DNA from 4 places in the Rossellomorea sp. RS05 genome. Region 2 is predicted to be linked to each of the others. Evidence: predicted binding sites of a transcription regulator. Region 2 holds the regulator's gene; each other region holds the start of a gene.

What was found. Region 2 encodes Rex, which represses fermentation and respiration genes when NADH is low (regulators of the CRP and FNR family bind a similar motif). Its sites were predicted from a motif close to TTGTGAAATATTTCACAA; they were not measured.
Region 1: a site for Rex is predicted at 2,482-2,499, ahead of cydD (thiol reductant ABC exporter subunit CydD). Genes of this name have one in related genera too.
Region 3: a site for Rex is predicted at 2,137-2,154, ahead of ABJ225_RS15405 (AtpZ/AtpI family protein). Genes of this name have one in related genera too.
Region 4: a site for Rex is predicted at 3,438-3,455, ahead of yeiL (transcriptional regulator YeiL). Genes of this name have one in related genera too.

Annotation. Positions count from the first base shown of each region.
Region 1 covers NZ_JBDKWY010000001.1:35,446-40,053, forward strand. Annotated here, with positions in the region: gene ABJ225_RS00260 (MerR family transcriptional regulator) at 1-400, shown strand, start outside; gene ABJ225_RS00265 (multidrug effflux MFS transporter) at 472-1,674, shown strand; gene ABJ225_RS00270 (DinB family protein) at 1,811-2,335, shown strand; gene cydD (thiol reductant ABC exporter subunit CydD) at 2,569-4,254, shown strand; gene cydC (thiol reductant ABC exporter subunit CydC) at 4,251-4,608, shown strand, end outside.
Region 2 covers NZ_JBDKWY010000015.1:41,170-45,777, reverse strand. Annotated here, with positions in the region: gene ABJ225_RS21705 (ABC-F family ATP-binding cassette domain-containing protein) at 1-1,627, opposite strand, end outside; gene ABJ225_RS21700 (redox-sensing transcriptional repressor Rex) at 1,836-2,513, shown strand; gene ABJ225_RS21695 (twin-arginine translocase TatA/TatE family subunit) at 2,568-2,738, shown strand; gene tatC (twin-arginine translocase subunit TatC) at 2,764-3,546, shown strand; gene ABJ225_RS21685 (YdiK family protein) at 3,615-3,821, opposite strand; gene ABJ225_RS21680 (CPBP family intramembrane glutamic endopeptidase) at 3,821-4,564, opposite strand.
Region 3 covers NZ_JBDKWY010000006.1:74,735-79,342, forward strand. Annotated here, with positions in the region: gene upp (uracil phosphoribosyltransferase) at 134-763, shown strand; gene wecB (non-hydrolyzing UDP-N-acetylglucosamine 2-epimerase) at 781-1,932, shown strand; gene ABJ225_RS15405 (AtpZ/AtpI family protein) at 2,378-2,599, shown strand; gene ABJ225_RS15410 (ATP synthase subunit I) at 2,605-2,979, shown strand; gene atpB (F0F1 ATP synthase subunit A) at 3,002-3,715, shown strand; gene atpE (F0F1 ATP synthase subunit C) at 3,787-3,999, shown strand; gene ABJ225_RS15425 (F0F1 ATP synthase subunit B) at 4,183-4,608, shown strand, end outside.
Region 4 covers NZ_JBDKWY010000007.1:149,045-153,652, forward strand. Annotated here, with positions in the region: gene ytvI (sporulation integral membrane protein YtvI) at 1-507, opposite strand, end outside; gene ABJ225_RS17020 (TIGR04104 family putative zinc finger protein) at 702-920, shown strand; gene ABJ225_RS17025 (MBL fold metallo-hydrolase) at 960-1,766, opposite strand; gene ABJ225_RS17030 (tubby C-terminal domain-like protein) at 1,875-2,573, opposite strand; gene yeiL (transcriptional regulator YeiL) at 2,588-3,262, opposite strand; gene ABJ225_RS17040 (MFS transporter) at 3,504-4,608, shown strand, end outside.

The DNA of each region.
Region 1 (4,608 bases), on a different contig from region 2:
AGAAGAGCGTTCATTTTCTTCCCTTGATGATATGGAAGTGCTCTTAAGGGAAATCAAGAAAACCGTCAATCATATGACGCCCATCATGGTCGGTTCTGTCGGCTTGTTTGTATCACCGGATAACATGAGCCGTGAAGAAGGGTTTATCTATGACGGGCTGTATATTCTTCTTGAAGAAGAATCAGGATACGACATCCTTCCGGAAGGAACATATGCCACAGTCTATTCCCTCGAGGATCGTAGGAGGGATTCCTACTATTATAATATGCTCGTGGATTTTGTATCTGGACTGGGAATGGAAACGGAGGGACCTCTATATACAAGACAGATTGTCGATTCCTTCATCTCCCACATGAAGGACGAGCGATTGACAGAGTATCAGATTAAAGTTCGTGGTTGATTCCTATTGACCCTCCGGTTACTGGAGGGTTTAAAATGATGATGGCTATTCAACGTAAAGGAGAGTCATCCATGAAGGAATTAGCACACACGCAATCAAAAACGTATTTATTCATTTTCATCGTGATCATGGGGTGCCTAAGTGCATTCGGGCCACTGACGATCGATATGTACCTTCCGGGTCTGCCTACTCTTGCCTCTGATCTTGGTACGAACGCCTCCACTGCTCAGCTTAGTCTGACGGCCTGCCTGATCGGACTTGCCGCAGGGCAGCTTATCGTAGGTCCTTATTCGGATATGGTGGGAAGGAAAAAGCCGCTTATTGTGGCATTGATCCTCTTCACCATTTCATCGGTTTTGTGTATGTTCACAGGTTCAATCTGGGGACTTATTGTTCTCCGTTTCATTCAGGGTCTCACAGGTGCTGCCGGCATGGTCATTTCAAGGGCTGGCATGCGGGATCGCTTTTCCGGACAGGAATTGACGAAGTACTTTGCCATGCTGATGCTTGTCAATGGGTTGGCACCCATTGTAGCGCCAGTGGCCGGGGGGCAGCTTCTTCAATTCATGTCGTGGAGGGGGATCTTCGGTGTCCTTGCCCTCATCGGGGGAATCATGCTTCTCGCCGTCTGTTTCGGATTGAGTGAAACGCTACCGGAAGAAAGAAGGAAGACCGGGGGGATTTCAGGCGTTTTCAACACCTTCGGCCGCTTGATCAGGAACAGGGTTTTCATGGGTTATGTCCTGGTACAAGGGTTCGCCATGAGTGCCATGTTCGCCTATATTTCAGGCTCCACCTTCGTCCTGCAGGATATTTATGGACTGTCTCCACAAATGTTCAGCCTGATCTTCGCCTTGAACGGCCTCGGTCTCATCATTGCAACCCAGGCAACCGGTAAACTTGCTCCCGTCTTCAGTGAAACATCGTTGCTGAGGTATGGCATCCTTCAAGGACTATCAGCGAGCGTGTTGCTCATTGTCAGCATCTCACTGGAGGCCTCGGTCGTATTCATCTGCATCTTCCTTTTCCTGACGGTATCCACTGTCGGAATCGTGAATACTACCGTATTTTCCCTTGCGATGAGTGATCAAGGAGATAACGCAGGGAGTGCTGCAGCCCTCCTTGGATTATTGCCATTCATTCTGGGTGGTGCGGCGGCACCCCTCGTCGGACTGGGTGACGGGGCTTCAGCGGTCCCCATGGCTGTCGTCATTGCCATTTGTGAAGCCGTGGCTGTAGTAGCCTACTTTATCATGGTAAGGAAAAAGGGTTGAACCGAAAAAGGGATTCAGAGCACATGCTCTGAATCCCTTTCGCTTATACCTTAAGTATAGCATGCCTATATGGAAAATATCAGTCTGTTTTTCCTGAAAAACCCTGTTAAAATGAGCAAGACAAGGGGGCATGACCGTGATTGATTATAGGATTACAAGGAAAGAAGGCTTCGATCATAAGATTGGTGAACTGATATCCATGTTGGAGCATACCAGGAGCGTGACGATGGAAGAAGTAAGTGGAATCAGCCGGGAAGAGCTTGAGTATATGGACGACCCCAGTGGCAATACCATCGCAAGTCTGCTCATGCATATTGCAGCAATTGAATTTGTCCATCAGATCATCTCTTTTGAAGAAAGGGACCTGACTGATGAAGAAGCAGACACATGGGGTAAGACCCTTAACTTGGGGAATCCGGCCAATCTGCACTATCAGGGGTTGGAGGTGGATGAGTACCTTGAAGCGTTACAAAGGATTCGGAGTGTTACTGTCTCCTCTTTCTCTCAGCTTTCAGATCAATGGCTGGATGAAGAAAGAAGGTGGGGAAACGGGGTTTCCTATAACTTCTATTATATCTGGTACCACGTGATGGAGGATGAAATCAATCATCGAGGACAGATACGTCTACTGAGAAGGAAGTTTAGAGAGCGTTCAAACTAGTTGAAGACAATGGATCACAGGCGAGGTTCCTTGCGCGGTCGCAGTGCAGGGAACGTCTTTTCCTTCCTGCGTTCTTTGTCTTGAATTTGTCAAATTCAATTCAGTGAGAAGAAGGGTAAGTGATGGTATAATAGAGATAGAATAATTTGTGAAGTATTTCACTAACTTTCGGAACGGGAGTGAAATCATCTATGAAAGCATTACATTCAATTGTAAAAGCCAGCAGGTCATTCATGATGACTTTATATAGTTCTTCCATTCTTTTGGGTCTCGCCATTGTCGCTCAGGCGTACTTGATTGCGGGGATCGTTGACAGGGTTTTTCTGAAGGGAGCCTCCTTGACAGAAGTATGGCCTCTATTGACAGCACTGCTTTTGGCTTTCGCATCCAGGGCGATTTTCAGCTGGCTGAACGGCAGAACAGGAATCCGGCTTGCATCATCTGTGAAAGGGGAGGTCAGGAAAAAACTCTTGAACAAATGGGCTCATCAGCCCCTTACTGCTTCTGTCGGCAGTCAGGCGGGAAGGAAGGTATCCGTCCTGATGGAAGCGGTGGACGGGCTTGATGGCTACTATAGCAAGTATGTGCCTCAACGAATTGAAACAACGCTCGTCCCACTGATGATTTTGGTGGTCCTATTCAAGGAACACTGGTTTACAGGACTGATCATTCTAATTACGGCTCCCTTCATTCCGATCTTCATGGCACTCATCGGGGTTAAAACGAAGGAAAAGTCAGAAGACCAGATGGAGAAGCTTGAATCATTCTCCGGTACTTTTCTTGATGTCCTTCAAGGGTTGACGACATTGAAGCTATTCGGGAAAGGAAAGACGAAGAGTTCAGAGATCATGGAGAGCTCGCTGAACTTCCGCGAGTCCACAATGGAGGTGCTGAAGACTGCCTTCCTATCCTCCTTGATGCTCGAGTTCATCTCCATGCTGAGCATCGGCCTGATCGCCCTCGAAGTCGGTCTGCGTCTGATCGTATTCGACAGCATCTCATTTTACACTGCCTTCTTTGTCCTTATCCTGGCACCTGAATTCTATCTTTCCATGAAGCAGTTGGGGAGTGCCTTCCATACAGGAAGGGGTAGTTCAGGTTCCGTTAAAGCGGTGAAGGATGAGCTTGAACGGGATGACGGGGAGATCTTCTGGGGAGATAGTCTCGTTCATGCGGAGGATGGACCGCCCTCAATCGATCTGAAAGGGGTCGGTCACGCCTATTCACAAGGTGCTTTTCGTCTTAAGCCCATGTCTGTCCATATTGAACCGTTCAGCAAGGTGGCCATCATCGGTGAAAGTGGATCCGGAAAAACGACCCTCCTGCATATCCTTTCAGGATTGATCGATCCAGCCGAGGGAGAAGTGATGGTGAATGGCCAATCTAGAAGACAGTTTACAGAACGTTCGTGGTTCGGGCTCATTGCATATATCTCGCAGAACCCATATATTTTTGCCGGGACGATTGAAGAGAACATGGCAGCCGGGTCCCATCATACAGCAAAGGAACTGGAGGAGGCAGCTGAAAAAGCCGGGCTGACGGATCTGATCTCCAGTCTGAAGGAAGGATTCCAGACCGTGATCGGTGAAGGGGGCAGGGGACTGTCGGGTGGAGAGAAGCAACGGATCGCCCTTTCAAGGGCCTTTTTACGGAAGCCATCCATTGTCTTGCTTGATGAACCGACCACCGGACTCGACCTGAAGACAGAGTCGATTCTTCAACAGTCGATCCAGGAGCTATCCCGGTCTTCCACCATCGTCACGGTTGCCCATAGATTGCACACCATCCGCCATTCCGATCAGATCCTTGTATTGAAAGAGGGAGCACTCATCGGAGAAGGTACTCACGAGGAACTGCTCAAGGATCTGCCTGCATACGAGCGCATGATTGCGGTACAAAAAGGAGTGAACATCATATGAGAGAGTTGACTGAGATCATTCGATTGACTGTAAAAGAGAAAAAAGATGTTGTTCTTTCTGCTGTCTTCGGTGCGGTGGCCGGTCTTACATCCGTCGGGGTTTTCGCTTTGAGTGGATATATGATTTCCCAAGCGGCACTTGAAGTGCCCCTTTATGTTCTGACCATCATGATTGCTTTAATGAAGCTGTTCGGCATCCTGAAGGCAGTGACAAGGTATGCAGAGCGCTATTATTCCCACCGGGCGACGTTCACGATCCTTGCCAACTTGAGGGCATCGATCTTTGACCGGTTGGAAACCATTGCGCCGACGATTTTTCAGCGATACAAAAGCGGTGATCTCCTGGCTCGGATTG
Region 2 (4,608 bases):
GCTCTTCCTGCTCCGCAAGTTTATGGAGATAGTAGTCGTAATCCCCGAGGTATTCGGTGGATCCGCCTGTGGATAGCTCGATCACCTTGGTGGCGATGCGGTTGATGAAGTAGCGGTCATGGGATACGAACAGGATCGTGCCCGGGTAGTCGATAAGGGCATTCTCGAGCACCTCTTTGCTATCTAGGTCGAGATGGTTCGTCGGCTCATCGAGGATGAGGACGTTGCCTTTTTCCATCATCATCTTGGAGAGGGCGAGGCGGGCCTTTTCCCCTCCGCTCAAGGTGTTGACGGGCTTGAGGACGTCTTCACCCGTGAAGAGGAAGTTCCCGAGGACGGTCCTGATTTCTTTTTCATTCCTCATCGGGTATTCATCCCACAGTTCATTGAGGACCGATTTGTTGGACGAAAGGTCCGCTTGCTGCTGATCATAATAAGAGATGGATACATTGGATCCGAATTTGAAGTCCCCACTCAGTGCCTGCAACTTGTTCACCAAGGTCTTGAGGAGGGTCGACTTACCGATCCCGTTCGGTCCGACGAGGGCGATGCTGTCCCCTTTTTTGATAGAGAAGTCGATATGGGAAGCGATGGCTTCCCCGTCATCATACCCGATGGTAAGGTCATTGATGTGAAGGACGTCATTCCCGCTCGGGCGATCGATCTGGAAGGCGAAGGAGGCAGACTTTTCGTCACCCTGTGGCCTGTCCATAAGTTCCATGCGCTCAAGTTTCTTTCGCCTGCTCTGGGCCATCTTTGTGGTGGAGGCACGGGCGATATTGCGCTGGACGAAGTCTTCGAGCTTTGCGACCTCCTGCTGCTGGCGCTCATAGAGCTTGAGATCCTTCTCGTAATCCAGCGCCTTCTGTTCGAGGTATTTGCTGTAGTTCCCCACAAACTTCTTGCTCCGGTTCCGGGAAATCTCATACACCTGGTTCACGACGCTATCCAAGAAGTAGCGGTCATGGGAAACGATGAGTACGGCACCCGGATAGCCTTGAAGATACCCTTCGAGCCAGGAAAGCGTCTCGATGTCCAGATGGTTCGTCGGCTCATCGAGGATGAGGATATCAGGCTTGGTCAGGAGGAGCTTCGCAAGGGCGAGGCGCGTCTTCTGACCGCCGGAAAGGGTGGAAATCTTCGTCCCGTGGTCGAAGGAAGCGAAATTCAATCCGTGGAGGACGGAGCGGATATCGGCTTCATACTGATAGCCACCGGACTCCTTGAAGGTGACTTGAAGTTCGTCGTATTCCTTCAGTACCCGCTGATAGCGGTCTTCATCTTCATAGACGGACGGATCCGCCATCTCTGCTTCCAACCTCCTAAGCTGCTTTTCCTGTTGGAGGAGGTGTTCGAATACCGTCAGCATCTCGCCCCAAATGGAAAGCTCCGACTCGAGGCCTGTATTCTGGGCCAGGTAGCCGATGCTCACACCCTTTGGCTTCGTGATCTCTCCGGAGTCATGGGACAGCTGGCCTGCGATGATCTTCAGGAGGGTCGATTTGCCGGCACCGTTGCGGCCGACGAGGGCGACCCGGTCCTTGGTTTGGATCTCCAATTTGATATTGGTCAATATATTATCTGCGCCAAAATTTTTGGTCAGCTGATTCACTTGTAATAGAATCATGTCGGTTCACCTCTGTTTCATTAGTGCTAGTGTACCGTATTTCCCAGGTGGACGGCAATAAAAGGGGAGGAACTATGACTATTAATCTGGATACAAATAGGATAGAATAGAGTGTATGATGGAAAATAGATAAAAGATATACCTTCTTTTTGGAAGCGCTGACAGACCAGGAAGAAGAGGGTTTATAAGATGTGGGGGAATACAAGAGATGAATCAGGAAACAACGAAAATTCCACAGGCAACGGCCAAGCGCCTTCCGCTATACTACCGCTTCATCAAGAATCTGTATGCTTCAGGTAAGCAGCGGGTATCGTCGAAGGAGTTAAGCGAAGCCGTGAAAGTGGATTCCGCGACCATCCGGAGGGATTTCTCCTATTTTGGAGCGTTAGGGAAGAAGGGCTATGGGTATAATGTGAATTATCTCCTATCATTTTTCAGGGAAACGCTTGACCAGGATGAACTGACGAAGGTCGTATTGATCGGCGTGGGGAATCTCGGAACGGCTTTTCTTCATTACAATTTCATAAAGAATAACAATACAAAGATCGAAATGGCCTTCGAGGTGGATGAAACGAAGGTGGGGACGGAAATCAGCGATGTGCCCGTCCACCATATGGATGAGCTGGAGGAGAAGCTGAAGGGGATGGATATCGAAGTCGCGATCCTGACCGTGCCGGCCTCATCTGCTCAAAATATCACAGATCGCCTTGTGTCTTCGAAGATCAAGGGGATCCTGAACTTCACACCTGCACGCCTGACGGTTCCTGATCATATCAGGGTCCATCACATCGATCTGGCTGTGGAACTTCAGTCACTTGTCTACTTCCTCAAGCATTACTCAGGGGAAGACACGGAAATGTCACAAGATGGAATCGTAACGGAATAGAAAATTCTGACCATTTGCGTTATGATAGAAGCATATAAGGGGAGGTGTCTCATTATGGTAGGTCCTGGAAGTATGGTGCTGATTGCAGTGGTGGCCCTTTTGATTTTTGGCCCGAAAAAATTACCGGAGCTTGGCAAAGCAGCCGGCAATACACTACGTGAATTCAAGAACGCAACCAAAGGCTTAGCGGATGATGAAGACGATAAGAACAAAAGTGCCAAGTAAAGCCAAGTAAAGTAGGATGTGCGCCATGAGTCAAACTCAAAAGGATATGACAGTCTTTGAACATATAGGAGAATTGCAGAAACGACTCATGTTTGTAGTCGTTTTCTTCTTGTTAGCCGTTGTGGCAAGCTTCTTCCTTGCCGAACCGCTCATCAAGTACCTGCAGCATGCGGATGAAGCAAAAGAAATGACGATGAATGCCTTCCGCGTGACGGATCCACTCAAGATCTATATGGAAATGATCATGTTCATCGCGGCGGTCATGACGTCACCGGTTATCCTCTATCAAGTATGGTCATTCATATCCCCCGGTCTCTATGAGAAGGAGCGGAAGGTGACCCTGAGCTACATACCAGTGTCCGTCCTGCTGTTCCTAGGTGGACTGGCATTTTCCTACTTCATTCTGTTCCCGTATGTTGTATCGTTCATGATGCGGCTATCAGGAGATCTCGATATCCAGCAGGTGATCGGGATCAATGAGTACTTCCAATTCCTCTTCCAGATCACCCTTCCATTCGGTCTGCTGTTCCAGCTGCCAGTGGTGATGCTGTTCCTGACGAGGCTCGGGATCATCACGCCGATGATGATGGCGAAGGCAAGGAAAGTCGCCTACTTCATCCTCCTTGTGATCGCCGCCCTCATCACGCCGCCGGACATCGTCTCCCATATGATGGTGACCCTGCCGATGTTGGTCCTTTATGAAATCAGCATCGCGATTTCACGGATCGGCTACAAGAAATACCTTGAGGCCGAGCAGCAGATGGAAATCGAACGCGTGGAAGAAGAGTTGAAACAGCGCAAAGGATAAAGAAAACCGGATCCACCCGATCTTCATGGAAACGAAGTCGGATGGATCCGGTTTTTGTTTTAAGCGGCTTATTTCTTCTGGTTCAGCTGCTGCTTGATCCTGAAGTGGAGCAGGACCATGCGGATGCCCGAACCAAAGTCCAGCGTGGCAAGGAAGATCAGCATATAGGTGAAAAATCCCCAGCCTGTATCCCGGACCGTATGGATGGCAAAATAGGTGAACAGCACCCCAAGAAGAATGTAAATCACGCCGGAGAACAGGGGTGATCGTCTCATTATAGGAAACCTCCAATAAATCCTTGTATTTTTTCAGCTTCATTCATGATCTTTTCGATTTCATCCCGGTAGACGGTCTGCATGATGACCACCATCGTATTCATGGCCACATGGGCGCAAATCGGTACGAGGATCCGTTTCGTTCGTACATATAGGAAGGCAAACGTGAAGCCCATGGCAGAGTACAGGATCACATGTACCGGCTCGAAGTGGGCAAGGGCGAAAATCACGGAGCTGATCAATGCGGCGAAGAAAAAGTTCATTCGCTGATAGAGTGCCCCAAAAATGATCTTCCTGAACACGATTTCTTCCAGGATCGGCCCGATGATGGCAACGACGATCATGGCAAGGGGAACATTGTCCACGATGCCCATGATGTTCTGTGTGTTTTCAGAACCGGCCTGGATGCCGAGGAGGGTCTCGATCTGGATGGCGATGGCTTGTGCGAAGAACGCCATGAAGATCCCGACGACGGCCCAGACGATGGAAATCCCGGCGCCTGCAGGGGCAGAGCGCTCGAGCTTAAGTTTCGATGGTGAGCTTTTTCTCAGGATGAGCAGGACGATGATCAAGGTCACGGCAAAGCTGAAGATCAGCCAGGAACCGACGGCCACCTGCTGCATGTATTCTTTCGTCTGTCCAAACACTTCTGTGCCGGCCTTATAAAACAGGAGCGGTCCAACCGCACCGGCGAGCTGCATGACAATATAGGCGATCAAAATGTATCCATAATGTTTATTCAACGTTTTATCTCCTTTTAAGCAAGCCTTAGGCCTGACAGGACAGA
Region 3 (4,608 bases), on a different contig from region 2:
GTAGAATATGTAACGATTCGATTACACCCTGAATCCCGTGTTGCTCTTCAAAACGCTTTTATGTACAATTATCAGAGGTGTAAAGGAAGTCTACCGCTTATTTACATAAATCAAACTTAAAGGAGAGAGTCGAGTGGGAAAAGTATACGTATTTGATCATCCATTGATCCAACATAAGTTAACATTCATCCGTGATAAAGAAACGGGTACAAAGGAATTCCGCGAGCTGGTGGATGAGGTTGCCACACTCATGGCATTCGAAATCACACGCGACCTGCCCCTTGAAGATATCGAGGTTCAAACGCCGGTAAGCCCTGCACAGGCAAAGACCCTTGCAGGAAAGAAACTGGGGATCGTACCGATCCTGCGTGCAGGACTGGGCATGGTTGACGGGATCCTGAAGCTGATCCCTGCAGCCAAAGTAGGTCACGTCGGCCTTTACCGCGACCCGGAAACCCTCAAACCGATTGAATACTATGTAAAACTCCCAAGTGACGTAGAAGAGCGCGATTTCATCCTCGTCGATCCGATGCTTGCAACTGGGGGGTCTGCCGTCGAGGCAATCAATTCCCTTAAGAAGCGCGGTGCCCAAAGCATTCGTTTCATGTGTCTTGTTGCATGTCCTGAAGGTGTCGAAGCCATTAAAGAAGCGCATCCTGATGTGGATATCTACATTGCGGCCCTAGATGAAAAGCTCAACGAAAAAGGCTATATCGTACCTGGTCTTGGTGACGCAGGAGACCGTCTATACGGAACGAAATAAGAAGGGTGATGAAATCATTGGCCAATCCGATCAAGGTGATGACCATTTTTGGGACAAGGCCGGAAGCCATCAAGATGGCACCCCTTGTCCTTGAACTGAAGAAGTATCCGGAAAGCTTTGAAACAATCGTGACGGTTACCGCCCAGCATCGTCAAATGCTGGATCAGGTCATGTCCATCTTCGATATCAATCCTGATCACGACCTGAACATCATGAAGGACCGGCAAACATTGATTGATGTCACGACCCGTGGTCTCGAAGGGCTGGATCGTGTCATGAAGGAAGCCAAGCCCGATATCGTTCTTGTGCATGGGGATACGACGACCACCTTCGTGGCGAGTTTGGCAGCCTATTATAATCAGATTGCCGTCGGTCATGTCGAAGCCGGCCTTCGTACCTGGAACAAGTACTCGCCATTCCCGGAAGAGATGAATCGCCAGCTGACTGGTGTCATGGCTGATCTTCACTTCTCTCCTACAGACAAATCGGCGCGTAACCTTCTGGAAGAGAACAAGAAGGAAGAGAGCATCTTCATAACAGGGAATACGGCCATCGATGCTTTGAAGACGACGGTCAAAGAAGATTATCACCATGAAGTCCTCGATCGAATCGGATCAGATCGCCTAGTATTGTTGACGGCGCATCGTCGGGAAAACCTCGGACAGCCGATGAGGAATATGTTCCGTGCCATCAAGCGCCTGGTGGAAGAACAGGAAGATATCCAAGTGGTATATCCGGTGCACTTGAATCCTGCTGTACGTGAAGTGGCGGATGAAGTGTTGGGCCGGGATCCCCGCATTCATTTGATCGAACCACTTGATGTCATCGACTTCCACAACTTTGCCTCCAGGGCCCACTTGATCCTCACCGATTCCGGCGGGGTTCAAGAGGAAGCGCCATCCCTTGGAGTGCCCGTCCTTGTGCTTCGTGATACGACGGAGCGCCCGGAAGGAATCGAAGCAGGTACGCTGAAGCTTGCAGGAAATGAAGAAGAGAACATTTACAAGCTAGCCAATGAACTTCTCACCGATCCTGAAGCCCACAGCTCCATGTCAAAAGCGGCCAACCCGTACGGAGACGGACTGGCTTCATACAGGATTGCCCAGGCGATCCGCTATCACTTCGGTCATCTTGAAGATCGACCAGACTCATTCTCTCCAAATGAATGAATATAATATAGAAGGTACACGCTTGCATGCGTGTACCTTTTTTCTTTTTCGCAAAAAAATAGGCACAAACCAGTAGTTTCCTCTTTTGTCTTACCGAAATCTGTGGTATCTTAATGCTCGGGTAGTTTGCTCAGTGGTGAGCAATGTTGAGTGGAATGAATAGTTAAGTAGGATAAATGAATACATAGTGAATGATTTATGTTGTTGTGAATCGCATCAGAACAAGCTCCTTCCTCTTTTCTTATTTTGTGTTTAAAATGTGAACAATATTGGAACACTAGGATAGGTTGTGGACTTTTTACTTTGTACGCATTGACATTGATTTTACCCTATTGTATGCTTACAAAGGATATAGAATGGTAAGGTTTTCACAAAAACTTCCACAGAATGAAAACGGTTTTATATCTATATTTTTCCACTATAATTCCTGTGTGGGGATGACACTATGCGTCAACCAAATCGACGCCCGTATCAAGCGATGGCCTTGTATTCTGCCATTCTGTCTCAGCTGGTTGGTTCCATGTTAATCGGAATCTTCGGGGGGAGATGGTTGGATGGATTATGGGACACCAAACCACTATTCTTAATCATTGGACTGCTTCTCGGGTTAACAACAGGAATCTACACTATGCTTCGTACAGTCCAACATTTCTTTTCGGGAGATTAATGTTAATGCCAGAACTTCAAGAGCTCTTTAACAGGCATCGGAAGTACATACTTTTCCTCCTTTCCTTTTACGTCCTCGGTTGGGGTTTCACTTCCTATCAGTCTATTTTCCTTGGGCTCATCTTAGGGACAAGCGTAAGTCTGTTCAGCCACTGGCTGATCATGAGGAGAACGTTGCGCTTCGGAGATGCCGTCGTGGCAGGTCATAAGGTCCGGTCATTAGGTACATTCTCAAGGATGGCGGGTGCTGCATTCGTGGCGATCATCGCGATTAAGTATCCTGAATATTTCCATTTCTTGAGCGCGGTCATTGGATTAATGACAATTTATATTGTTATTATGATAGATTATTTTATTCAGCAGCTACAGCCACATAAATAGCGGGGAAGAGAGGTGAATTTCATTGCAACATGAAAATCCTACAGCTGAATTTTTGGGCCTTACATTCAACCTGGCGAACGTATTGATGATGACGGTGGCGACCGTGATCGTGTTCCTGATCGCCGTGTTGTGTACCCGCAGACTGGCGTTAAAGCCAACGGGCGCCCAGAACTTCATGGAATGGGTTATGGATTTTGTGAAGAACATCGTGAAGAGTAATATGGATTGGAAGACTGGAGGTCGCTTCCATCTGTTGGGTCTTACTCTGCTCATGTACATTTTTGTATCAAATATGCTTGGCCTTCCGTTTTCAATCGTGATCGACCATGAACTCTGGTGGAAATCTCCAACAGCCGATCCGATCGTCACGATGACACTGGCCGTAATGGTTGTTGTGTTGACTCACTACTACGCCATCAAGATGAAAGGCTTCAGTGAGTATGGTAAAGACTTCTTCAGACCGATGGGTTTCTTATTCCCGCTTAAGATCATTGAAGAATTTGCGAACACCCTCACATTAGGTCTTCGTCTTTACGGTAACATCTACGCCGGTGAGATCCTGCTTTCACTATTGATCACAGGACTCGCTCACCAGGGAATCGGCGGCTTTATCGGAGCCATCATCCCGACGCTTGCCTGGCAAGGATTCTCGGTTTTCGTCGGATCCATCCAGTCATTCATTTTCGTTATGTTAACGATGGTCTATATGTCTCATAAAGTTAGTCATGACCATTAATATATACCCTGTTCTTATTGAACAAAACAAATCAAATTTAGATTTTTATACATTAAAGGAGGAAAATTAGAATGGGTCTTTTAGCAGCAGCAATTGCAATCGGATTAGCAGCACTAGGTGCAGGTATTGGTAACGGTCTTATCGTGTCACGTACAGTAGAGGGAATCGCTCGTCAACCGGAAGCCCGCGGTATGCTTCAAACAACAATGTTCATCGGGGTTGCATTGGTTGAGGCGATTCCTATCATTGCGACAGTTATCGCGTTCATGGTATTGGGTCGATAATAATAGTTTCAGATGGCGAAGATCATTCGATGAGAACCTTCGCCATTCCTTTATGTAAAGTAACATCCTGACTTGGAATGAAAGGTCGGGCGGTCCTTTGACCTCTCAGGGGATGGGGGCGTCACGGCCATTAAATAAGGCAGTACCATATAAGGCATTGACTCTTGAAGGGAGTGAAACCGCGTGCTATCAAACGCATTTGTCCTTGGAGCCGGAGGAGGCTTCACAGGTGGAGATATTATAGTACAGCTAGTCCTGTTTCTAGTCCTTCTTGCGTTATTGAAAAAGTTTGCCTGGGGCCCGTTGATGGGCATCATGCAAGAACGTGAGAACCATATAGCAGGGGAGATCGATGCGGCAGAAAAGAGCCGTACGGAAGCAAGCAAGTACCTCGAAGAACAGCGTGAGCTATTGAAAGAGGCACGTCAGGAAGCCCTGACCCTGATCGAGAGCGCGAAGAAGCAAGGGGATGACCAACGCAGTCAGATCATCCTTGAAGCCCGCCAGGAATCAGAACGCCTGAAAGAATCAGCGAAGCGCGAAATCGAGACGCAGAAAGATCAAGCGATGGCTGCCCTGCGTGAGCAAGTGGCATCCCTATCTGTCATG
Region 4 (4,608 bases), on a different contig from region 2:
ATCCAGACTAAAGAGGAAAAAGGTGATGAGATAAATCAGTGTGACGAATACCATATTTGGAATCGATTGAAGCGCCGAACCGATGGCATTGATCAGCTGTGAGGTCAGATGCACAGCTGTATCGGTTAGTCCTTGGGACTGTTTCTCGATTTCCTTGACAATCCGATCACCCTGCGGGACTTCATCGATGAATTCATTGAAACGGATCACCTGATCATTGACGAACACCTGAATATCCTTTGCGTAGACCGGAATATTCAACGACCATTCATACAGGGAATTGAACACCCTCGTCACCGTGAAATACAGTCCCCACGCACAAACAAGCATAAACGTGGTGAAGACGATGATGACAGGCAGGAGACGTTTTTCCGACTTGATGAGTTTCTTCACCCACTTGACGAGCGGTTCCATGACCATGGCTGTCAAAAGGGCAAGGAATATGGGGAGGAACACCGAAAAGTAAACATACACAAACACACAAGCAGCTAGGAGAAGCACAAACATTATAACGCGTTTAACCAGAACTCGATTCAACTATCAATAACCTTCCTTCCGAGTGGCCATTAGGCAACCTTCACTATAGTAACTCAATTCTAAAGTGAATAGGGAGGAAAGTAAATCTTTAGTAAAAATAGAAATCTAACAATGAAACCTATTTGGTGGTCCATCCGTAAATAAGAGCAAAGGAGTGGATCAACATGGTGTCTTGTACAAGCTGTCAAAATAAATGGAGGGGACGAGATCTTTGGAAGCTTGGTTTCTCCAAAGAAGGAAAAAGCTGTCCCCACTGTGGTACCACCCAATACATTTCTGCCGAATCGCAGAGGATGATGAGCCTCGGCTTCATAAGTGTGGTGGCCATTCTTCTATTCCCTATTATCATCAAACTGAGCGGAGAGAAAGAGCCCCTCTGGTAAATCTAAACCGGTATGATCGGTAAGGGATCGTGCCGGTTTCTATAATTCTTTGAGAATGGACGAAACAATATGTTTGGAGTCCCATTCCCCTCTGGAAAATGACATGATCGGGTACTTTTTTGGAAACATGGTCTGTTGAATCTCATTGACCCCAAGACCTTCATGATGAAGGGCCGTCACCTTTTCCTTTATTTTTGTTAAGTACTCAAGCTTCAGCTTCATGGCTTTTTTCCCATTCTTTACATAACCTGCATGGCAACAGAACATCTCGTCGAAATCATACGTGAGAATGTCCCTGATCGACCGGATGATGGCAGGTATGCTTTCTTCCCGCAGTACAATTTTCGTTTTAGGAGAAACGTAGAGGTCCCCCGAGAATAGTTGCCCGGTTGACTCATTCAGGAATGAAACGTGATCGGCGGCATGTCCCGGAGTGGAGATGACCTTAAACACATCCCGTCCGGAATGAATGACGTCAGGCAACGGCTCTGATTGGAATGCAGGACGTTTACTCCAGAATACCCGTCTATAAAAGGGGTAGTTTGCCTTTTCCGTACATTCCTTACGAAAAAGAGGGTCCATCAAAACCGGGATTCCTTTGCTGTTGCAATAGGAAGCGTTTCCCGTATGGTCTTCATGATGATGCGTGATCATGACCAATTCGGGATTCACCTCATCAATGAACGGTCGGAAATGGCGACGCAAGGAGTGCGAGCCGGTATCGATCAAGACATCCCCAGCCGCAAAAGCATAGCAATTCAACTGAACCCCGAATGCTTCTTGTCTACACTCGAACAATCGAACGCCTGATTGTTCACTCGGACATGATTTTTGTTTAAAAAGCACGTAGAACCCTCCCCATCATCTCTCTTTTCTCTACTGTACCACATGAATGAATAATCACTCACTTTTTCAGAAGAAAAGGAGCAGGAATCTCCCCACTCCTTTCATGACTTACTTGAAATAAAAATGATGAAGGATGAGCGCCACCAGTACCTCTGGGTCACGGTTCCCGACTTCCATGACCGAAACGTTACTCACCGTATGATTCCGCTTCAAAGTGCCGATTGCAGCATCACCCGAATGCACGGATATCGTCGACGTGACCGGATTGGTAATCGTTTGAAGCGTCCGCTCTCCGATGCGGAATTCGATTACTTCCTTCCGTTTGCCTATCCCCTTTGAGTTCGCCAGTGTCTCCGCTTGGCCTATCAGCTCGCCGTTACGAACGATTTCCCATTGCTCCTTCATGGAAAACCGGCGTTCCCGGTACCATTTAACCTGATAGAGATCTCCATCAATCTTGATCTCCAAGGAGACGTACCAGTTAGAACTGACCATCTCTCCAATGATGAAACGACGCTTGCTCTCGTAATATCGCTTAAGATACCCTCTTTTTTGATCTCCTTCGAATAAAGGCTTCGGGACGGAGAATGACCGTTGAAGGTGATAAAAGCTCCACCCCTTCACATCCTTCGGAACATACGCCTGCTCCTTTTTTTGGAAGTGCTTGGTCAGCACATATAGAACAAGGGCTCCCACGGGAAATAGGAGGGCAGCTCCCAACAGCTCAGGATCAACAGCATCGAACAAAAGATAGCGGAACAAGGCCACGATCATGACCATGACAAAATAAAAGAGTAATTGGATCAACGTTTTCCCTACTTTCAGCTTTCATTTCTCAGGAGTTCGGCCAGGACCTCAAGTGCCTTGGCATCGGTGATGATGTACCGGGTCCCTTCTTTCCTGATGTATCCTTTTTTTGTAAAGGATGAGAGCACATGAAGGAGATGTCTGTACGATACGCCAAGGAAATCGCAGACCGTCACATGCTTCTCTTTATAGATGGTGCCGTCCGCTGTCTGGAGGATGAAATCGGCCAATCGATTCTCAAGTGGAAAAGACAGCGTTTGAGAATACTTGGCCGACATGGCCGTCGCCTTCAGCGTAAGGAACTTGGTCAACTCCCTCAAGAACGTGGCGTCTTCTAGCAGCTGATCGCGGAATGACTCGAGTGGAACAGCATAGCAGACCGTTCTTGTAAGTGCCTGGATTCCTTTAGAATAATATACTTCGTTCACAAGCTCCATCTCACCGATGAAGTCATGGGCATTTACAAAGTTGATCAAGGAGGCTTTTCCATTGGAATATGTCACATAGATTTTCGCCTTTCCTTCAATTACATAATAAAAATAGTCTGGCCTTGTCCCTTCCCGGATCAGCCATTCATCCCTCTCGAACACGTGGACTTCCAGATGCCGGTCCATGGGAAAGGAAAAGAAAGACCCTATGGAATGACGTTTCATGATGCTTTGTCTTGTGGAACCTGTGATTTTCTTCATGGCACTTACCTACCTTTTTTCCACAATGTATAAAGAAGAAAGGTGATCAGGATCAAAAATACGAGTCCAACTCCTACTAACGTATCAAGTATAAAATCGATTCTTCCCACCTCCAGTTATAATATCTAAAATCTACCATAGTCCTAAGGGGGTGGAAAGACGTGTTTTTCTCAGAATGTGAGATTTCTCATATTTTTTTGCCATTCTCCTTGGTATGATGCAGTCAAATGGAGGAATCGACATGAATACACAACGCTGGATGAGTAGACAATTTTTCACCTTTTATCTTACATGGGGGATCTTCCTGCCGTATTGGACGGGCTGGATGATCAACTCAAAGGGGGTAACGGTGGCAGAGGCAAGCTTGATCATGAGTCTCGGGCTCGTGATCCGAGGACTCTCCACCCTGTTCGCCTTTCCCTATCTTTCTTCTAAATTCAGCAGCAAGATGCTCTTGAACGGCATGGGGATTGGAACCTTCCTGGCCATCCTTCTTTGCATCCCGGCAAGTTCCTACTGGACCCTCATGGCCGTTGTCCTGCTGCTGCACTTCTTCTATCCTACGCTCATGCCCGCACTCGACACGGCGGCCGGTGTCCTTGTGCAGAACAAACAGCTGAAGCATTACGGAAAAAGCCGCTCCTGGGGGTCCCTCGGCTTCGTCATCGGTGGACTGATCCTCACACTTTTCACAAGTAAGCTTGGAGATGGTGTCATCATATGGGCCTTATTGATCGGGTTGTTCCTGTTGATCGCACTCGGGATGCTGAAGGCTCCAGACGTTCTGTCGAATAAACCCAAGCCGTTGCCGGCCGCCCGTGGGGCCATGCTCAAGCTGTTCAAGGTGAAACACTTCGGCCTTGTCCTTGTCATCGTCATCCTGCTGCAAGCGGCCCATGCGTCTTACTACAACTACGGGTACATCTTCCTTCAGGAAATCGATGCGCCAAAGTCCTGGATCGGGGCCATCATGAACATCGGGGTCATCGCTGAAATCCTGTTCTTCCTCGTGGCAGACCGCTTATTCCGGAACGTATCTGTCGGGACGATGCTTGCAACGGCTGCCCTCGGCTCGACCGTCCGCTGGCTCCTTGTCTTCGGCTTCCCGAGCGTCGCCGTGTTCTCGATCTCGCAGCTTCTGCACGCCTGCTCATTTGCCATGGGCCATTATGCGTTCATGCAGTATCTGATCAAGAACATCGCACCGAAGGACGTCCCGAAGGCGCAGGGCATCTATTCCGCACTTGCCCTCAGCTGGAGCACCGCCGTCTTCACCCTGTTTGGAGGATTTCTGTACGAAATCGATCCGCGCTACGCGTTTTTGGGAATGATCGTCTGCACCATCC